DNA from 3 places in the Mesorhizobium sp. P2_D5 genome. Region 1 is predicted to be linked to each of the others. Evidence: predicted binding sites of a transcription regulator. Region 1 holds the regulator's gene; each other region holds the start of a gene.

What was found. The regulator PhoB, encoded in region 1, activates phosphate uptake and scavenging genes when phosphate is short. The targets are predictions, from matches to a motif close to TGTCATNNANCTGTCAT.
Region 2: the regulator PhoB is predicted to act here: its motif matches at 2,260-2,276, upstream of AC1DYW_RS12080 (LTA synthase family protein).
Region 3: the regulator PhoB is predicted to act here: its motif matches at 2,331-2,347, upstream of AC1DYW_RS26985 (acid phosphatase).

The regions. Positions count from the first base shown of each region.
Region 1 is NZ_JBFUEE010000005.1:401,819-407,616, reverse strand. Features, by position in the region: gene AC1DYW_RS23350 (ROK family protein) at 1-1,119, shown strand, start outside; gene phoB (phosphate regulon transcriptional regulator PhoB) at 1,274-1,963, opposite strand; gene phoU (phosphate signaling complex protein PhoU) at 1,983-2,690, opposite strand; gene pstB (phosphate ABC transporter ATP-binding protein PstB) at 2,716-3,522, opposite strand; gene pstA (phosphate ABC transporter permease PstA) at 3,519-4,370, opposite strand; gene pstC (phosphate ABC transporter permease subunit PstC) at 4,374-5,357, opposite strand; gene pstS (phosphate ABC transporter substrate-binding protein PstS) at 5,425-5,798, opposite strand, start outside.
Region 2 is NZ_JBFUEE010000002.1:1,116,346-1,122,143, reverse strand. Features, by position in the region: gene AC1DYW_RS12095 (acyl carrier protein) at 1-79, opposite strand, end outside; gene fabG (3-oxoacyl-[acyl-carrier-protein] reductase) at 292-1,029, opposite strand; gene fabD (ACP S-malonyltransferase) at 1,090-2,037, opposite strand; gene AC1DYW_RS12080 (LTA synthase family protein) at 2,291-4,243, shown strand; gene AC1DYW_RS12075 (pilus assembly protein TadG-related protein) at 4,289-5,798, opposite strand, start outside.
Region 3 is NZ_JBFUEE010000007.1:193,684-199,481, reverse strand. Features, by position in the region: gene petA (ubiquinol-cytochrome c reductase iron-sulfur subunit) at 1-58, shown strand, start outside; gene AC1DYW_RS26995 (cytochrome b) at 75-1,376, shown strand; gene AC1DYW_RS26990 (cytochrome c1) at 1,405-2,262, shown strand; gene AC1DYW_RS26985 (acid phosphatase) at 2,393-3,088, shown strand; gene AC1DYW_RS26980 (alpha-hydroxy acid oxidase) at 3,270-4,415, shown strand; gene AC1DYW_RS26975 (adenine phosphoribosyltransferase) at 4,425-4,970, shown strand; gene AC1DYW_RS26970 (MaoC family dehydratase) at 5,092-5,562, opposite strand; gene AC1DYW_RS26965 (MaoC family dehydratase) at 5,559-5,798, opposite strand, start outside.

The DNA.
Region 1 (5,798 bases):
ATATCGGCGATCTCCTCCGACCTCATCGGCGAAGGCATCCTGACTGAGAGCAAGCCGAGCGAGGCCGGCTCGCTCAAACGCGGCCGGCCGCAGGTCGGCCTCGGCCTCAATCCGGAAGCGGCGGCGGTGATGACCGTGGTGCTGTCACTGAACTTCCTCTCGGTCGCCGTCATCGACTATGCCGGCCAGGTGATCGCCGAGGAACAGCGCCGGCTGGACACGCTGACCATGTCGCGCGACGCGCTGGTCGGTGAATGCGTTGCCATCGTACGGCGTCGTCTCGAAGACCCCGACCTCGACGTCCGCAGTGTCGCCCGCATCGCGCTGGCGATCCAGGGCATCACCGACACACGTGCCCGCGCCATGCTGTGGTCGCCGATCACGCCGCACACCGATATCGCCTTCGCCGACATACTCGAGGACGAGTTCGGCATCCCTGCCACCATGGAGAACGACTGCAATATGATGGCGATAGCGTTGCGCTGGCGCGACCCTGATCGCTACCGCGACGACTTCATCGCCATCCTGTTGTCGCACGGCATCGGCATGGGTCTGGTGCTGAAGGGCGAGCTGTTCACCGGCACTCATTCCTCGGGCGGCGAGTTCGGCCATATGATCCATCGGCCACACGGCGCGCTGTGCCGCTGCGGGCGGCGCGGCTGCGTCGAGGCCTATGCCGGCAACTACGCCATCTGGCGCAACGCAAGGCAGATGAGTGAGGACGCGGAACCGGTCGCCGATGTCAGTGACGCTGACATGCGCGCGCTGGCGACCGCGGCCCGCGAGAGGGATGGACCCGAGCGCGAGGCCTATCGCAAAGCCGGCGAGGCACTCGGCTACGGTCTCGGCAGCCTGTTCGCGCTGATCGACCCGGCGCCCGTCGCCATGGTCGGCGTCAGCGCCGCCGCCTTTGACCTGATCGAGCCGGCATTGCGCGAGGCGATTGCGCAGACCGCCGGCGGGCAGCATTCGCAATCGATTTCTTTCGACACCGAACCGAACGAACTTCCACTGATCCGCGAAGGCTGCGCCACGCGGGCATTGACCTTTGTCGACCAGGAGATTTTCGCGCCCGGCACGCAGGCGAGGTCCGGCCTCGGCGGCAAGAACGTCGCGTGAATGGCGCGCCTGGATGTTTTGAGATTCAGGTTAGGCCGAGTCGAGAATGGCGGGTTCCAAGAACCGGAGCGGAGCGGACATTTGGATCCGTGAGTACCGGAAGCGCAGGAAACTGCCGTTCGCAGGCCGGCATCACCTGAATATCAGCATATCCCTAATCTTCCCGGATTGCGTAGCCCGCCCCGCGGATGGTGCGGATGACATCGGGCATGCGGCCATTGTTGACCGCCTTGCGCAGCCGGCCGACATGCACGTCGACCGTGCGTTCGTCGATGTAGATCGTCTCGCCCCAGACATTGTCGAGCAGTTGGCTGCGCGAGAACACACGGCCGGGATGGCGCATCATGAATTCGAGCAGGCGGAATTCGGTCGGTCCGAGCCGAATCTCGCTCTTCTTGCGATAGACCCTGTGCGATTCACGATCGAGCACGATGTCGCCGACCTTGAGCACGCTGGACAGCACTTCCGGCTTGGCGCGGCGCAGCAGCGCCTTGACCCTGGCCATGAACTCCGGCGTCGAGAACGGCTTGACCAGATAATCGTCGGCGCCGGTCGAGAGGCCGCGCACACGATCGCTTTCCTCGCCACGCGCGGTCAGCATGATGATCGGCAGCCGCTCGGTCTCGGGCCGCATTCTTAGCCGGCGACAGAGTTCGATGCCGGACACTGCTGGCACCATCCAGTCGAGCACCAGCAGGTCAGGCACGTTTTCCTGGAGGCGGATTTCGGCTTCGTCGCCGCGCGTCACCACCTCGACCTGGTATCCCTCGGACTCGAGATTGTAGCGCAGGAGCACGCCAAGCGGCTCCTCGTCCTCCACCACCATGATGCGTGGCGCGATCATCGACTGGTCACCCCTGCCGTCATGCCGCCGGCGCGGACATCGCCGTCTCGTCCTGCTTCGGACGATTGGCGGGCAGCTGCGTACCGGTCAAAACATAATACGCATTTTCCGCAATGTTGGTGACGTGATCGCCGATGCGTTCGAGGTTCTTGGCGCAGAACAAAAGATGCGTGCAGGCGGTGATGTTGCGCGGGTCTTCCATCATATAGGTCAGGAGTTCGCGGAACACCGAGGTGTACTTGACGTCGATGCGCTCGTCGTCGGCGCGCAGCTTCGCCAGCGCCGCGGCGTCGCGCGCCGTATATTCCTCGATGACGCCCTGCACCTGGATCAGCACCAGCTGCGCCATTGCGTCGATGGAGTGCGACAGGTCGCGCGGGGTGACGCTGAGGCCGACGGTGCCGACGCGCTTGGCGATGTTCTTGGCAAGGTCGCCAATGCGCTCGAGGTCGCCGGCCATGCGGATCGAACCGACGACATGACGCAGATCGTCGGCCATCGGCTGACGCTTGGCGATCAGTGTGATGGCGCGGTCGTCGAGCTCGCGCTGGCGCGCGTCCATGATCGCATCGTCGGAGACGACACGCTGCGCCAGGGCGTTGTCGGAATTCAACAGCGCCTTGGTGGCGCCGCCGACCATCGAGCCGGCGAGGTCGCCCATGTCGCGGATCAGCCTGCTGATCTGTCCGAGATCCTCGTCGAAAGAAGCGACTGTGTGTTCGCCCATGATCTTAGTCCTCGTATGCCTGAGCTCAGCCGAAGCGGCCGGTGATGTAGTCCTGCGTGCGCTTCTCGCGGGGCGACGTGAAGATCTTCTCGGTGCGGTCGAACTCGACCAGTTCGCCCAGATACATGAAGGCGGTCTGCTTCGACACGCGCGCCGCCTGCTGCATGTTGTGGGTGACGATGACGATCGTGTAGTCGGCTTGCAACTCGTCGATCAGCTCTTCGATCTTGGCGGTCGACAGCGGGTCAAGCGCCGAGGCCGGCTCGTCGAGCAGGATGACTTCCGGCTTCACCGCCACGGTGCGGGCGATGCAGAGTCGCTGCTGCTGGCCGCCGGAGAGGCTGAGGCCGCTGGCGTTGAGCTTGTCCTTGACCTCAGTCCACAGTGCGGCGCGCTTCAGCGCCTGCTCGACACGGCCGTCCATCTCGGACTTGCTGATCTTCTCGTAGAGCCTGACGCCGAAGGCGATGTTTTCATAGATCGACATCGGGAACGGCGTCGGCTTCTGGAATACCATGCCGATCTTGGTCCGCAGCAGATTGAGGTCCTGCGAGCGGTCGAGAACGTTCTGGCCGTCGAGCAGCACCTGGCCCTCGGCGGTCTGCTTGGGATAGAGCTCGTAGATGCGGTTGAAGACGCGCAGCAGCGTCGACTTCCCGCAGCCCGAAGGTCCGATGAAGGCGGTGACGCTGCGCTCGGGCAGCGACAGCGTGATGTCCTTCAGCGCCTTGCTCTGGCCGTAGTAGAAGTTGAGGTTCTTGACCTCGATCTTGGCCTTGCCGGCAATTGCCTCGGCGGCGATCGTCATGTCTGGAGACAACATCTGGCTCATTTGTCCTCTCTGCGTCCGGTCAGGCTGCGAGCAAAGATGCTGAGCGCGAGAACCGTCAATGTGATGATGAGTGCACCGGTCCAGGCCAGTTGCTGCCATTCCTCGTAAGGGCTGAGAGCAAACTGGAAGATGGTCACAGGCAGGCTGGCCATCGGCGCGTTGAGATTGCTCGACCAGAACTGGTTGTTGAGCGCTGTAAAGAGCAGTGGCGCCGTCTCGCCGGAGATACGGGCGATCGACAGCAATATGCCGGTGACGATGCCGGAAAGGGCGGCGCGGTAAGCGACCGACTTGATGACCACCCAGCGCGGCGCGCCGATCGCAGTGCCGGCTTCGCGCAACGCGTTCGGCACCAGGTTGAGCATGTCCTCGGTGGTGCGCACGACGACCGGGATGACCAGGATGGCAAGCGCGACGGCGCCGGCGATCGCCGAGAAATGCCCCATCGGCCGGACCATCAGTTCGTAGACGAACAGGCCGATGATGATCGACGGCGCCGACAAAAGGATGTCGTTGATGAAGCGCACCACGGTGGTGAGCTTCGAAAAGCGTCCGTACTCGGCCATGTAGGTGCCGGCCAGCACGCCGATTGGTGTACCGACGACGACGCCGATAATGGTCATCACGATGCTGCCGTAGATGGCGTTGAGCAGGCCACCGGCATCGCCGGGCGGCGGCGTCATTTCGGTGAACACCGCAAGATTGACGCCGGACAGGCCCTTGTAGAGCAGGGCGCCGAGGATGAGCGCCAGCCAGGCAAGTCCGATGCCCGCGGCGGCGACGCACAGCGTCATCATCACGGAATTCTTCCTCTTGCGGCTCTGATGAAGCGATGTGGCTGTCGACATCGGTCAGGCTCCCGTGCGGGCGTCAATGCGCATCAGCATGTAGCGTGCGATGGCGAGGATCAGGAAGGTGATGACGAACAGGATCAGGCCGAGCGCCACCAGCGAAGAGGTGTAGAGATCGCCAACGGCTTCGGTGAATTCGTTGGCGATGGTTGCGGAGATCGTCGTTGCCGGCGCGAACAGCGAGGTGCTGATGCGATGCGCGTTGCCGATGACGAAGGTCACTGCCATGGTTTCGCCGAGCGCGCGGCCGAGGCCGAGCATGACGCCGCCCATGATGCCGATCCTTGTGTAGGGAATGACCACGCGGCGGGTCACTTCCCAGGTCGTGCAGCCGATGCCGTAGGCGGACTCTTTCAGCACCGGCGGCACCGTGTCGAAGACGTCCTTGGTGATCGAGGTGATGAAAGGCAGCACCATGATGGCAAGGATCAGCGACGACGTCAAAAGGCCGATGCCGTAGGGCGGACCGGCAAACAGGCTGTTGAGGCCGGGAATGCCGTGGAACACGCTGATGATGAAGGGCTGCACGGTCGTCTGCAGGAAGGGCGCCAGCACGAACAGGCCCCAGATGCCGTAGATGATCGAAGGGATGCCGGCGAGCAGCTCAACCGCCATGCCGATCGGGCGCCGCAGCGGGCGCGGGCAAAGCTCGGTGAGGAAGATGGCGATGCCGATGCCGAGCGGCACGGCAATCAGGATGGCGATGGCGGACGTGATGATGGTGCCATAGATCGGCGCCAGCGCGCCGAATTTCTCGGTCACCGGATTCCAGCTTTCGCTGGTCAGGAAGGAGAAACCGAAGGTCGACAGGGCTTGCCAGGAGCCGGCAAACAGCGAGATCGCAACACCGCCGAGCAAGACCAGCACCAGTATGGCTGCGGCACGGGTCATTCCGTGAAAGATCGCGTCGGTCAGCGCGAAACGTCTGACAGTCGCGTCGCGCGAACCTCGAATGGCTGGCAAGGCTTCCTGGACAGCACTCATGTGAAGCTCGGCTTTTTTGAGTTGAGGGAAAAGGAGCGCCGCGGCGCGGCGCTCCTTCCAAGGGACGTTATTCGCCGACGTAGACGGGCTTGCCGTCAGCCTGGATGTCGGCCTTCCACGAAGCCTTGATCAGGTCGACGACGCTGTCGGGGATCGAGACGTAGTCGAGACCCTTGGCGGTTTCCTTGCCGTCCTTGTAGGCCCAGGCAAAGAACTTCAGCGCTTCGCCGGTCGCGGCAGCATCGTCGGGGGTCTTGTGGATCAGCACCCAGGTCGAAGCAGCGATCGGCCAGGTGGTATCGCCGGGTTCGTTGGTGATGATGACGTTGAAGTTCTTCGCGCCCTTGAAGTCGGCATTCGAAGCAGCCGAGCCGAAGGATTCGAGCGACGGCTCGACGACCTTGCCCGCGGCGTTCAACATCTTGGAGTACGACAGGTTGT
Region 2 (5,798 bases), on a different contig from region 1:
CCTGCTCCGTCACTTTGTCGGCATCGACACCAAGGTGCTCGATGACGATCTTTTTGACGCGCTCTGCGGTGTCACTCATTTGGGGCATCCTCGTCTTTTGTTTGTCTGTCTTCGTTAGCGGGCAGAATGCCGCTAATCAAGCTGAAAGATGGTCCTGCCGGAAACGCAACGGCTACGGACCGGTTTTTGCCCGAACCGCCGGGTTGCGGGCCGCATTACACGAAAAATAGCTGCGGTCCAAGCCGAAATGGTCTCTTTTCACAAGCCGGCAATAACGCCGCCGGACCTCGTTCAGATCATCGCCATGCCGCCATTCACATGGATGGTCTGGCCGGTGACGTAGGCGGCTTCGTTGGAGGCGAGATAGGCAACGGCGGATGCGACTTCAGCGCCGGTGCCCATGCGGCGCGTCGGGATCGCCGCCATGATCGCCTCCTTCTGCTTGTCGTTGAGCTTGTCGGTCATCGCCGATTCGATGAAGCCCGGGGCGACGCAGTTGACGGTGATGTTGCGGGTGGCGATCTCCTGCGCCAGCGATTTGGAAAAGCCGATCATGCCGGCCTTGGAGGCGCAGTAGTTGGCCTGGCCGGGATTGCCGGTGACACCGACAACCGAGGTGATGTTGATGATACGACCGTGACGGCGGCGCATCATTGGATGGGTGAGCTCGCGGGTCAGCCTGAAGACAGCGGTCAGGTTGACCTCGAGCACGGTATCCCAGTCGGCGTCCGACATGCGCACGAACAGCCCGTCCTTGGTGATGCCGGCATTATTGACCAGGATGTCGACGCCTTCGAGATCGGCCTCCGCCTTCTGGCCGAGCGCCTTGACCTCGTCACGGTTCGACAGGTTGGCCGGGAATAGCTTGACCCGATCGCCAAGCTCCGCGGCCAGCGTCTCCAGTTTCTCGACGCGCGTGCCATGCAGGCCGACGATGGCGCCTTGCGCATGCAGCACCCTGGCGATCGCCTCGCCAATGCCTCCCGATGCGCCGGTGACGAGTGCCTTGCGGCCAGTCAATTCGAACATTTTTGTCTCCTGATTGAGAGGGGAACACCCTTTGCACGGGCAGGGCCAAATGGCACTAGATTAAGCAAGCGTCGCCAGCACCGCCTCGACATCAGCCGCGGAGCCCACCGACGCGGTGGCGATGTCGCGGTTGATGCGCCGCGCCAAGCCTGAAAGCACCTTTCCGGCGCCGATCTCGTAAAGCGTGGCGATGCCGTTTGCGCCGAACCATTCCACTGTCTCGCGCCAGCGCACGCGGGCAATTACCTGATCGACCAGACGCCGCGCGATCTCGTCCGGATCACTGGTCGGGGTGACGGTGACGTTGGAGACGATGGGAACCACCGGGGCGGTCTTCGCCACGCTGGCCAGAGCCTCGCGCATGATGTCGGCCGCCGGCGTCATCAGCGCAGAATGGAAAGGCGCCGAAACCTGCAACATCAGCGCCCGCTTGGCGCCCTTTTCCGTGCAGAGTTTCGCCGCCAGCTCCACTGCGCCCTTTGTGCCTGAAATGACCAGCTGGCCGCCACCATTGTCGTTCGCCACCTGGCAGACAGAGCCAGCCCCTTGGGCAGCCTCGGCGCAGGCGGCTTCTACATCCGCCTGTTCCAACCCGATGATAGCCGCCATGGCGCCCTCGCCGGCCGGCACCGCCGCCTGCATGGCATTGCCCCGGATGCGAAGTAGCCTGGCGGCATCGGCAACCGAAACGAAGCCGGCGGCCGCGAGCGCCGAATATTCGCCCAGCGAATGGCCGGCGACATAGGCGACCTTGTCCTTCAGCGAGAAGCCGCGCGATTCCAGCGCCCTGATCGCGGCCAGCGAGACCGCCATCAGCGCCGGTTGGGCATTGGCGGTCAGCGTCAATGCCTCCTCCGGCCCTTCCCAGATCAGCTTCGACAGGTTTTCGCCAAGCGCGTCGTCCACCTCCTGGAAGACCCTGCGCGCCTCGGGAAAGGCATCGGCGAGATCCTTACCCATGCCGACAGCCTGGCTGCCTTGTCCAGGAAAGGTGAGTGCAACGGCCATATGAGGGCTCCCAAGGGCTGGTTTTGCTTGCCCGATAGTCGGGTTTTTCTTGCCTGTGACGCAAGGCAGGCCGCCAAGTCAAGCCCAGTTCGACCCTGGCCGGCGGCACCATCGCCGGCCGAGTGCCTGTTCCGAAAGGCTTTTTGGCGATCACTCCTGATGAAAACTGCTCACGAATCGTTTGCTGGCTCTTCTTATTTCCGCCACAGGCGCTAGCTTTGCGTGACAATTATATGACAATCGAGTGACGAGTTTGTCGCTGGGTGGGGAAGTTAAAGTGGCAAAGAGTTCTAAACGCGTCGGCAAAGCCGCGCCACAGTTCCTGGAAGACGACCCGTCCACCGGCTATCTGCCGGGCAGGACATGGCCGGTCGTGCGCTATGGGCTGGTCAGCCTGGCGATCGCGGCCGTCATGGTGTTTGCGATCGAATTGATTGTCCGCGGCGACTTTGCCGGCACGGTCGCCTTCTTCCTGCAGCCGCTCAAGCCGGGCTGGACTACCATCGTCGTGTTCGCGCTGATCCTGATCGGCCTCGATGCCGTGCTTGGCCGCAGCCACCAGAGCCTGATGATCGTCGCGCCGCTGACCCTTTCCCTTGCCTTCGTCGGCCACCAGAAGTCGCATTATCTCGGCGACCCGCTCTATCCCACCGATTTCCTCTACGCGCGCCAGATCTTCGCGCTGTTGCCGCTCCTGGTGCGCGACCGGCCGATGACCGCGCTCACGATGGTGGTCGGCATCGTCGCCGGCCTGTCTCTGCTCGTCTATGGTTGGCGGCTATGGCGGCGCAAGGTTCCGGCGCTCAGCCGCAAGGGCCGCCTTGCCCGGCTGACGCTGGCGGTTCCGCTGCTCGCCTTCTTCGTTTCGATCATGGACTACGCCACCTTCTCCTGGACCAGGGACCGGCTGCAGATCATCCCGATCATGTGGGACCAGAAGGAAAACTATGCGTCCAACGGCTTTGCCCTGGCCTTTGCCCTCAACGTGCCGATGGCCCATGTCTCGGCACCGCCAGGCTATTCAGACAAGGCAATCGCGGCGATCGACAGGACCGATGTGACCGCCTCGATGCCGGCGGAGAAGCCCGACATCATTATCGTCATGAGCGAATCCTTCTGGGATCCGACCAAGCTACCCGGCGTCACCATCACGCCCGACCCGATCCCCAACGTGCGCGCGTTGCGCTCGGGCTCGATGTTCTCGCCCGAATTCGGCGGCATGACCGCCAACATCGAGTTCGAGGCGCTGACCGGCTTTTCCAATGCCTTCCTGCCGGCCGGCAGCATCCCCTATCAGCAGTATGTGCGCACGCCGACGCCTTCGCTCGCAACCTTCCTCAAGAGCCAGGGCTACCGGGCGCGCGCCATCCATCCCGGCACCAACTGGTTCTGGAACCGTGGCGCGGTCTACGCTGATTTCGGCTTCAACGATTTCAAATCAGAAGAGACGCTGCCGCCCTTGCAAAAGCGCGGGCCGCTGGCGTCCGACGCGGCGATGACCGACGAGATCATCAGCGAGGCCGACGCCAGCGATGAGCCGGTGTTCTTCTTTGCGGTCAGCCTGCAAAACCACGGCCCCTACGAGCCGAACCGCTATTACAATCCGACCCATACGGTGCAGGCCCCGATCAGCCGATGGGCACGCGAATCGCTGCTTAGCTACGCCGAGGGGTCAGCCGACGCCGATCGTGGCCTTGAACGCCTTGTCGAATGGGCGAAGAAACGCTCCCGTCCCACCGTGATCGCCTTCTTCGGCGACCATCTGCCGCCGCTGGGGCCGGTCTATGTCGAAACCGGGTTCCTGAAAGACAATGTCGCGCCGCGCAAGGAACCGACGCCGCAAGCCGCACTTGAACATCACCAGACGCCGCTGATCATCTGGTCGAACCACTCCGGTCCGGTCGAGAACCTGGGCGCGGTGAGCCCGGCGTTCCTGCCCTATCATATCCTCACCACCGCCGGCATCACCCACCCCTACTACACCGGCTTCCTGGGTGAGATGCGCGAACGCTACCGCGTCGTCGACCGCAATTTGTTGCTGACGCCGACGGGCGAAGCCACGCCAGATTGGGCACGGCAGAAGGAAATCGATCCGACGATCCGCGATTTCCGCCTGCTGCAGTACGACATGATGTTCGGCAAACGCCTCGCGGCGCCGGACTTCTTCCCCGAAACGGTCGACAAAATTGTCGCCCATACGAGTTGAGCCAAACGATCCCGTGAGGATCGAGCCTGGCGACCCTTCACACGTTCAATCCGTCAATTGCAGCTTCGAGAACTTGTTGGCGATCTGCTGGAAGACGTCCGGCAGTTTGGTCGGATCGTTGACGGCATAGTAGCCGCTCGGATCCGAGGCGCACGCGCTGTAAAGCGAGCGGTTGGCGGCGGTGTCGGATTGCAGCACCATGGTGTAGATTTGCACGCCCTCGTTCTTCAACTGCGTGCAAACGCTTTTGGTCCAGCCGTCGACATTGCGCGCTGCGGTCGCCTGGCTGTCCGATCCGAAACGGCCACCTGCGAGATAGCCATAGGATGTGTAGTCGGACTTCGTCGGCTGTTCGCTGGCGCCATAGACGACGTTCTCTCCGTCGGTGAGCAACAGCACGATCTTGCTGACGCCGGGCGTCTTCCACGCCGCTCCATCCGTGTAGGGCGCGGCGGGCGACAGCACCCGCATTCCCCACGACAGGCCCTCGGAGACATTGGTGCCTGAACCGTTCCACTCGGTCATCTGGCTTGCTGCCTTGCGCAGCTTATCGAAATCGTCGGTCAGCGGGACAACGGGTGTGGGACAAGCGCGGTTCGGGCCAACGGTGACTGGGGTGCCCGTCTCGGTGATGAACTCCTTGGCGGGCGCAACATATTTGGCGACCTTTTCCTTGGCGCTCGTACCGGGCGTCAACAAATCGCCGAGCAGATCGCTGAGATCGATGCCGAGAAGGTTGCCCTTCTGCTTGGCGAGCTTCGTCTTGTCGCTGACGTCGTCGAGGTAGGAATTGTTGTAGTATTTGTCCGAATTGCCATAGGAGGCAGACGGCTTCTGGGCAACTTCGGGATCGTCCGGCGCAAAATACGGAACAAACAGCGTGTCGGGCTCGTCCGGGTCGGGTGGGGTATCGGAAATGTTGTAGGCGCCCGGCCGCGCCTCGACACAGCCCTTCCATCCGGTGTTGTTCCATCCGGGCTCGGTCCATCCAGTCTGCTTGAGCTGCTTGAAGAGCGCCATATGATTGGGACGCTTGCCGTCGATGACCGGGAAATTGACGCCGTTGGTGGAGGACTTGCCGTCCATATCGATCCAGGACGGGTCGAATTCATCGCCATCGACGTTGACGGCCGTGACGAACGGAACCAGCGAGGCGCGAATCTGGCGCGTCGGCGATTTTGTCGCCTCGAGCGTGTCGAGCAATGATTTGGTCGCCGTCCTCAACGCCGTCATGCGCGCGCCGGCCATGGAGCCGGTGTTGTCCAGCACCAGCACGACTTCGAGCTGGTTGTTCGATTCGACGGCGGAGGCATCGACCTCGATGTGCTTTTCCTTGCCGAACAGGAAGGCAAAGTTGAGAGTGACGTCGGCTGAGGCAACCGCCTTCGTCTTGACGAAATTGACGCCTTTGTCGACCGTCAACGTCGCCTTCGCATTGCCGAGTTCGCCATGGCCGGCGATGTTGGCCTGGAAATAGCGGTCAAAGGCGTCATTGCGGGTGATATCGAGATCGCCCAGATGCGAAGAGGCAAGGTTTGCCGCATCGAGGGCATTC
Region 3 (5,798 bases), on a different contig from region 1:
GAACATGGCAGTGCCGGTATTCAAGTTCATTTCCGATACCAAGATCCTTATCGGTTGAGGCAGGGGATATTTCGATGAGCGAGGGACACTCGACCTATACGCCCAAGACCGGTATCGAACGCTGGTTCGACGCCCGCATGCCGCTGCCGCGGATGGTCTATGACAGTTTCATCGCCTATCCGGTGCCGCGCAACCTGAACTATGCGTGGACCTTCGGCGGTATCCTGGCGATCATGCTGGTGTCGCAGATGCTGACCGGCATCGTGCTGGCCATGCACTTTGCGGCCGACACCAGTCTCGCCTTCGATTCGGTCGAGAAGATCATGCGCGACGTGAATTCGGGCTGGCTGTTGCGCTATCTCCATGCCACAGGCGCCTCGTTCTTCTTTATGGCCGTTTATATCCACATCTTCCGTGGCCTTTATTACGGCTCCTACAAGGCGCCGCGCGAGCTGCTGTGGATCCTCGGCTGTATCATCTACCTCCTGATGATGGCGACGGCCTTCATGGGCTATGTGCTGCCGTGGGGCCAGATGAGCTTCTGGGGCGCCACTGTCATCACCGGCTTCTTCAGCGCAATCCCGCTGGTCGGCGAATGGATCCAGCAACTGCTGCTCGGCGGTTTCGCCGTCGACAACCCGACACTGAACCGCTTCTTTGCGCTGCACTACCTCTTGCCGTTCATGATCGCCGGCGTCGTCGTGCTGCATGTCTGGGCGCTGCATGTCGTCGGCCAGTCGAATCCGACCGGCATCGAGGTCAAGTCGAAGACCGACACCGTCGCCTTCACCCCTTACGCGACCATCAAGGACGCGTTCGGCATGATCGTGTTCCTGTTCTTCTTCGCCTATTTCGTCTTCTACATTCCGAATTTCCTTATGGCGCCCGACAATTACATCGTGGCCAATCCGCTGAAGACACCGGCGCATATCGTGCCTGAATGGTACTTCCTGCCGTTCTACGCGATCCTGCGCGCCATCACTTTCAACATCGGGCCGATCAATTCCAAGCTCGGCGGCGTGATCTGCATGTTCGGCGCCATCGTCATGCTGTTCCTGGTGCCGTGGCTTGACACCTCGAAGGTGCGGTCGGCGGTGTACCGGCCCTGGTACAAGCTGTTCTTCTGGCTGTTCGTGGCCGATGCCATCCTGCTCGGCTGGCTGGGCTCGCAGCCGGCGGAAGGCAGCTACGTGTTCATGGCGCAGATGGCGACACTGTTCTACTTCGCCTTCTTCCTGGTCGCGCTGCCGGTGCTCGGCCTGATCGAGACGCCGCGGCGGCTGCCGAATTCGATCACCGAAGCGGTGCTCGAGAAGAACAAGGGTGGCGGTCATCATCCTGCGGGGGCTACGGCCGCGCCGGAAACCAAGGGCTGAGCGGGTAGAGAATCTAAGGGGATTTGGCATGAAGAAGATTCTCACCTCGCTGGCGTTGCTCGGCCTCGTGGTTGTTGGCACCGGGGCGATCGCCGCCGAGGAGGCACACAACGCGGCCGCACCGACGCATTTCCCGATCAACGAGCCGAAGGAGATGGACTGGAGCTTCGCCGGGCCGTTCGGCACCTACGACAAGGCGCAGCTGCAGCGCGGCCTGAAGGTCTACAAGGAAGTCTGTTCGGCCTGCCATTCGATGAATTTGGTGGCGTTCCGCACGCTGTCGGACCTCGGCTATTCGGACGCGCAGATCAAGACGCTGGCGGCCGAGTACACCATCCATGACGGCCCGAACGACGCCGGCGACATGTTCGACCGCCCTGGCAAGCCGTCCGACCACTTTCCGCCGCCATTCGCCAACGAGGAAGCCGCCGCTGCCTCGAATGGCGGCGCTGCCCCGCCCGACATGTCGCTGCTGGCCAAGGCGCGCGGCGTCGAGCGCGGCTTCCCGCGCTTCGTCTTCGATATCTTCACGCAGTATGCCGCGGGCGGCCCCGACTACATCCATTCGCTGCTGACGGGCTACGACCAGACGCCGCCGGCCGGAATGGTCATCCCGGAAGGCACCCACTACAATCCGTACTTCATGTCGGGCGTGTCGCTGAAGATGCCCAAGCCGCTGTCCGACGGCCAGGTGACCTATGACGACGGCGCGCCGCAGACCATCGACCAGTATTCCCGCGACGTCTCTGCCTTCCTGATGTGGGCGGCCGAGCCGCATATGGAAGACCGCAAGAAGACCGGCTTCCGCGTGCTGGTGTTCCTGCTTTTGTTCGGTGCGCTGGTCTATCTCACCAAGCGCAAGGTGTGGGAAGGCGTGGCGCACTAAACCGCGCACAGCCATACGATCAAAAAAGGGCGCCGAAAGGCGCCCTTTGCATTTGGGGAGGCCTGTGGTGTCACATGGCCGTCACCGCATCCGGCGATCCTGTGCCGCTCTCACCAAAGGATCGCCCCCCATGAAAAGATACGCATCGCTCGCGGCAGGCTTGCTGCTGCTCATCCTCGGCTCGGCCGCGCAAGCAGAAGACGCCCAGCCCTTCATCACCAACAAGGATGTCGACCTGACGATGATCCTGCCGCCGCCGCCGGCAAACGATTCGGCGCAGACCAAGGCCGAACTTGGCGAGGTGCTGACGCTGCAGGTGACGCGCACGCCCGAAATGGTGGCCAGCGCTGTTGCCGACGCCGAGGAGAATGTCTGGCGCTTCGCCAATGTGATGGGGCCGAAGTTCAACAAGGAAACACTGCCGAAATTCAGTGCTTTCTTCGATCGCGTGGTGGCCACCGAAGGCGCCGTCGTCGATCCGGCCAAGGATGTCTGGAAGCGCCCGCGTCCGCACCAGCTCAGCGACCTCGTCAAGCCCGCGGTCAAGCTGTCCAGCTCCGGTTCGTGGCCTTCCGGCCACGCCACCGTCGGCACCATGATGGGCATCATCCTGTCTGACATGGTTCCGGAAAAGCGCGCCGAGATCATGGCGCGTGCGGCTGAATACGCCCACAATCGCGAGGTTGGCGGTATCCATTACGCGTCCGATGTTGAAATGGGCAAGATTTCCGGCAGCGTGATCGCCGCCGTCTTGCTCAACCGGGACGACTTCAAGGCCGAATACGACGTGGCCAAGGCCGAGCTTCGTTCCGATCTCGGCATGTAATTTTTCGCTAGCTGCCGGTTTCCGACGAAAGGGGCGCTTCGGGCGCCCCTTTTTGTGCTGGCGATTGTAGCTCGTGGGACGGCTCGGCAATTAGGCCGTTGGCACGGAGACAACAGGTTGATATTCGACGCACCAAACGGTGGCGAAGCGATTGCCACGATATGACGTCTGGAAATCAATGATGCGGCTCAGCGACTGTCACAATTTTTCCGATTTCCGCCGCATGGCGCAACGGCGGCTGCCGGGGTCGATCTTCGACTATATCGACGGCGCGGCGGACGACGAGGTCACCTATCGCCGCAACACCGAAAGCTTCGATGCCTGCGATCTGGTTCCCAACGTCCTGCGCGGCGTCAGCGAGATCGACATGTCGGTGACGGTGATGGGTCAAAAGCTGGCGATGCCGGTCTATTGTTCGCCGACCGCCTTGCAGCGGCTGTTCCATCATCAGGGCGAGCGCGCGGTCGCCAAGGCCGCGGCCAAATACGGCACGATGTTCGGCGTCTCCTCGCTTGGCACCGTCAGCCTCGAGGAGGCGCGCGGGATCAGCAGCGGCCCGCAGGTCTACCAGTTCTATTTCCATCGGGATCGCGGCCTCAACCGGGCGATGATGCAGCGAGCAAAGGAGGTTGGCGTCGAAGTGATGATGCTGACCGTCGACAGCATCACCGGGGGAAACCGCGAACGCGACAAACGCACCGGCTTTGCCATCCCCTTCAAGCTCAACCTGGCCGGGATGCTGCAGTTCGCGATCAAGCCGGCCTGGGCGATCAATTATTTCACCCATGAGGGGTTCAAGCTGCCGCAGCTGGACGAGCATGTCGACATGGGCGGCGGCACCATGTCGATCAGCCGTTACTTCACCGAAATGCTCGACCCGTCGATGACGTGGGACGATGTCGCAGAGATGGTCAGGCTGTGGTCGGGTCCGTTCTGCCTCAAGGGCGTCATGTCGGTGGAGGACGCCAAACGCGCCGTCGAGATCGGATGCAGCGGCATCGTGCTGTCGAACCATGGCGGCCGGCAGCTGGATGGCTCGCGAGCGGCGTTCGACCAGCTTGCCGAGATCGTCGACGCGGTCGGCGACAAGATCGACGTCATCATGGATGGCGGCGTGCAGCGCGGCACGCATGTGCTGAAGGCGCTGTCGCTCGGCGCCAAGGCGGTCGGCGTCGGCCGCTACTATCTGTTCCCGCTCGCGGCGGCCGGCCAGCCGGGCGTCGAACGGGCGCTCGAACAGATGCGGGTCGAGATCGAGCGCGGCATGAAGCTGATGGGCTGCAGTTCGATCGAACAATTGTCGCGCAAGAATCTCCGTTTCAGGTAATCTCGACCCATGAAATCCTCCCTCGAAGACTCACTGCTTGCCGCGATCCGTACCATTCCGGATTATCCCAAGCCCGGCATCCTGTTTCGCGACATCACCACGCTGCTCGGCAATGCGCGCGCCTTCCGCCGCGCCATTGACGAGCTGGTGCATCCCTATGCCGGCCAGAAGATCGACAAGATCGCCGGCATCGAGGCGCGTGGTTTCATCCTTGGCGGCGCCGTCGCCCATCAGCTCTCGGCCGGTTTCGTGCCGATCCGCAAGAAGGGCAAGCTGCCTTTCGAGACCGTGCGCGTCGCCTACAGCCTTGAATACGGGCTCGACGAGATGGAGATGCACAAGGACGGCGTTTCTCCTGGCGAGAAGGTGATCCTCGTCGACGATCTGATCGCCACGGGCGGCACCGCGGAAGCGGCGGTCAAACTGCTGCGGCAGATCGGCGCCGACATCCTTGCAGCCTGCTTCGTCATCGACCTGCCGGATCTCGGCGGCCGCGCCAAGCTCGAAGCGCTCGGCGTGCCGGTGAGGACGCTGATCGGATTCGAGGGGCATTGAGGGGACCTCTTGCCTTCTCCCCTTGTGGGAGAAGGTGGCCGAGCGAAGCCCGGTCGGATGAGGGGTGTTCCAGGGAGCACCGACGTCTTCTCCCACAAGGGAGAAGGGAGAAGCGCCGGGCTTACTCCACCTTCACCAGCACTGCGCTTTCGAACTCCAGCACCTTGTCGCCGGTCGAATCGAAGGCCTCGCAACGCAACGCCAGCAGCCGCCAGCCGGGGCGTGAGGCGATCGGCCGGTGGGAAAGTGCCGTACGCGTGAAGGTGATCGTTTGCCCGGCATAGACCGGCTTCAGCCATTTCAGGTTCTTAAAGCCAGGCGAGGGGCCGAATTCCGGCACCGGGCCGGGCCCGCTCCACGCAGCGATCTCGGCGTCCATGCTGCTTGCCAAATTGAGTTTCATCCAGGTCGCGGCCGTGTGCCAGCCCGACGCGCAGAGCCCGCCGAGCACGCTCTTCTTGGCTGCTTCCTCGTCGATATGAAAAATTTGCGGGTCGTATTTCCTGGCGAACACCTTGATCGCCTCTGGCTCGAATGTGTGCGAGCCGAGCGTAACGGTAGTGCCGATGCGGAAGAATTCGTCCAGTGTCATGCTGCGCTCCCGGTAGCGTCTCGCGTGAGGAACATGACGGAGTTTTCGAGCTCGAAGACGCTTTCGCCGCGCTGGTTGAGCAGTTCGCTGCGCATGGTGACGAAGCCGAGCTGCGGCTTCGACCGCGACAGGCGCTTGGTGAGAACCACCAGGCTTCCTGTCAGCGTGTCACCGGCCAGCACCGGCTTCTTCCATTTCACCTGATCGACCCCGGGCGATCCCTGGCAGGTGGAGTC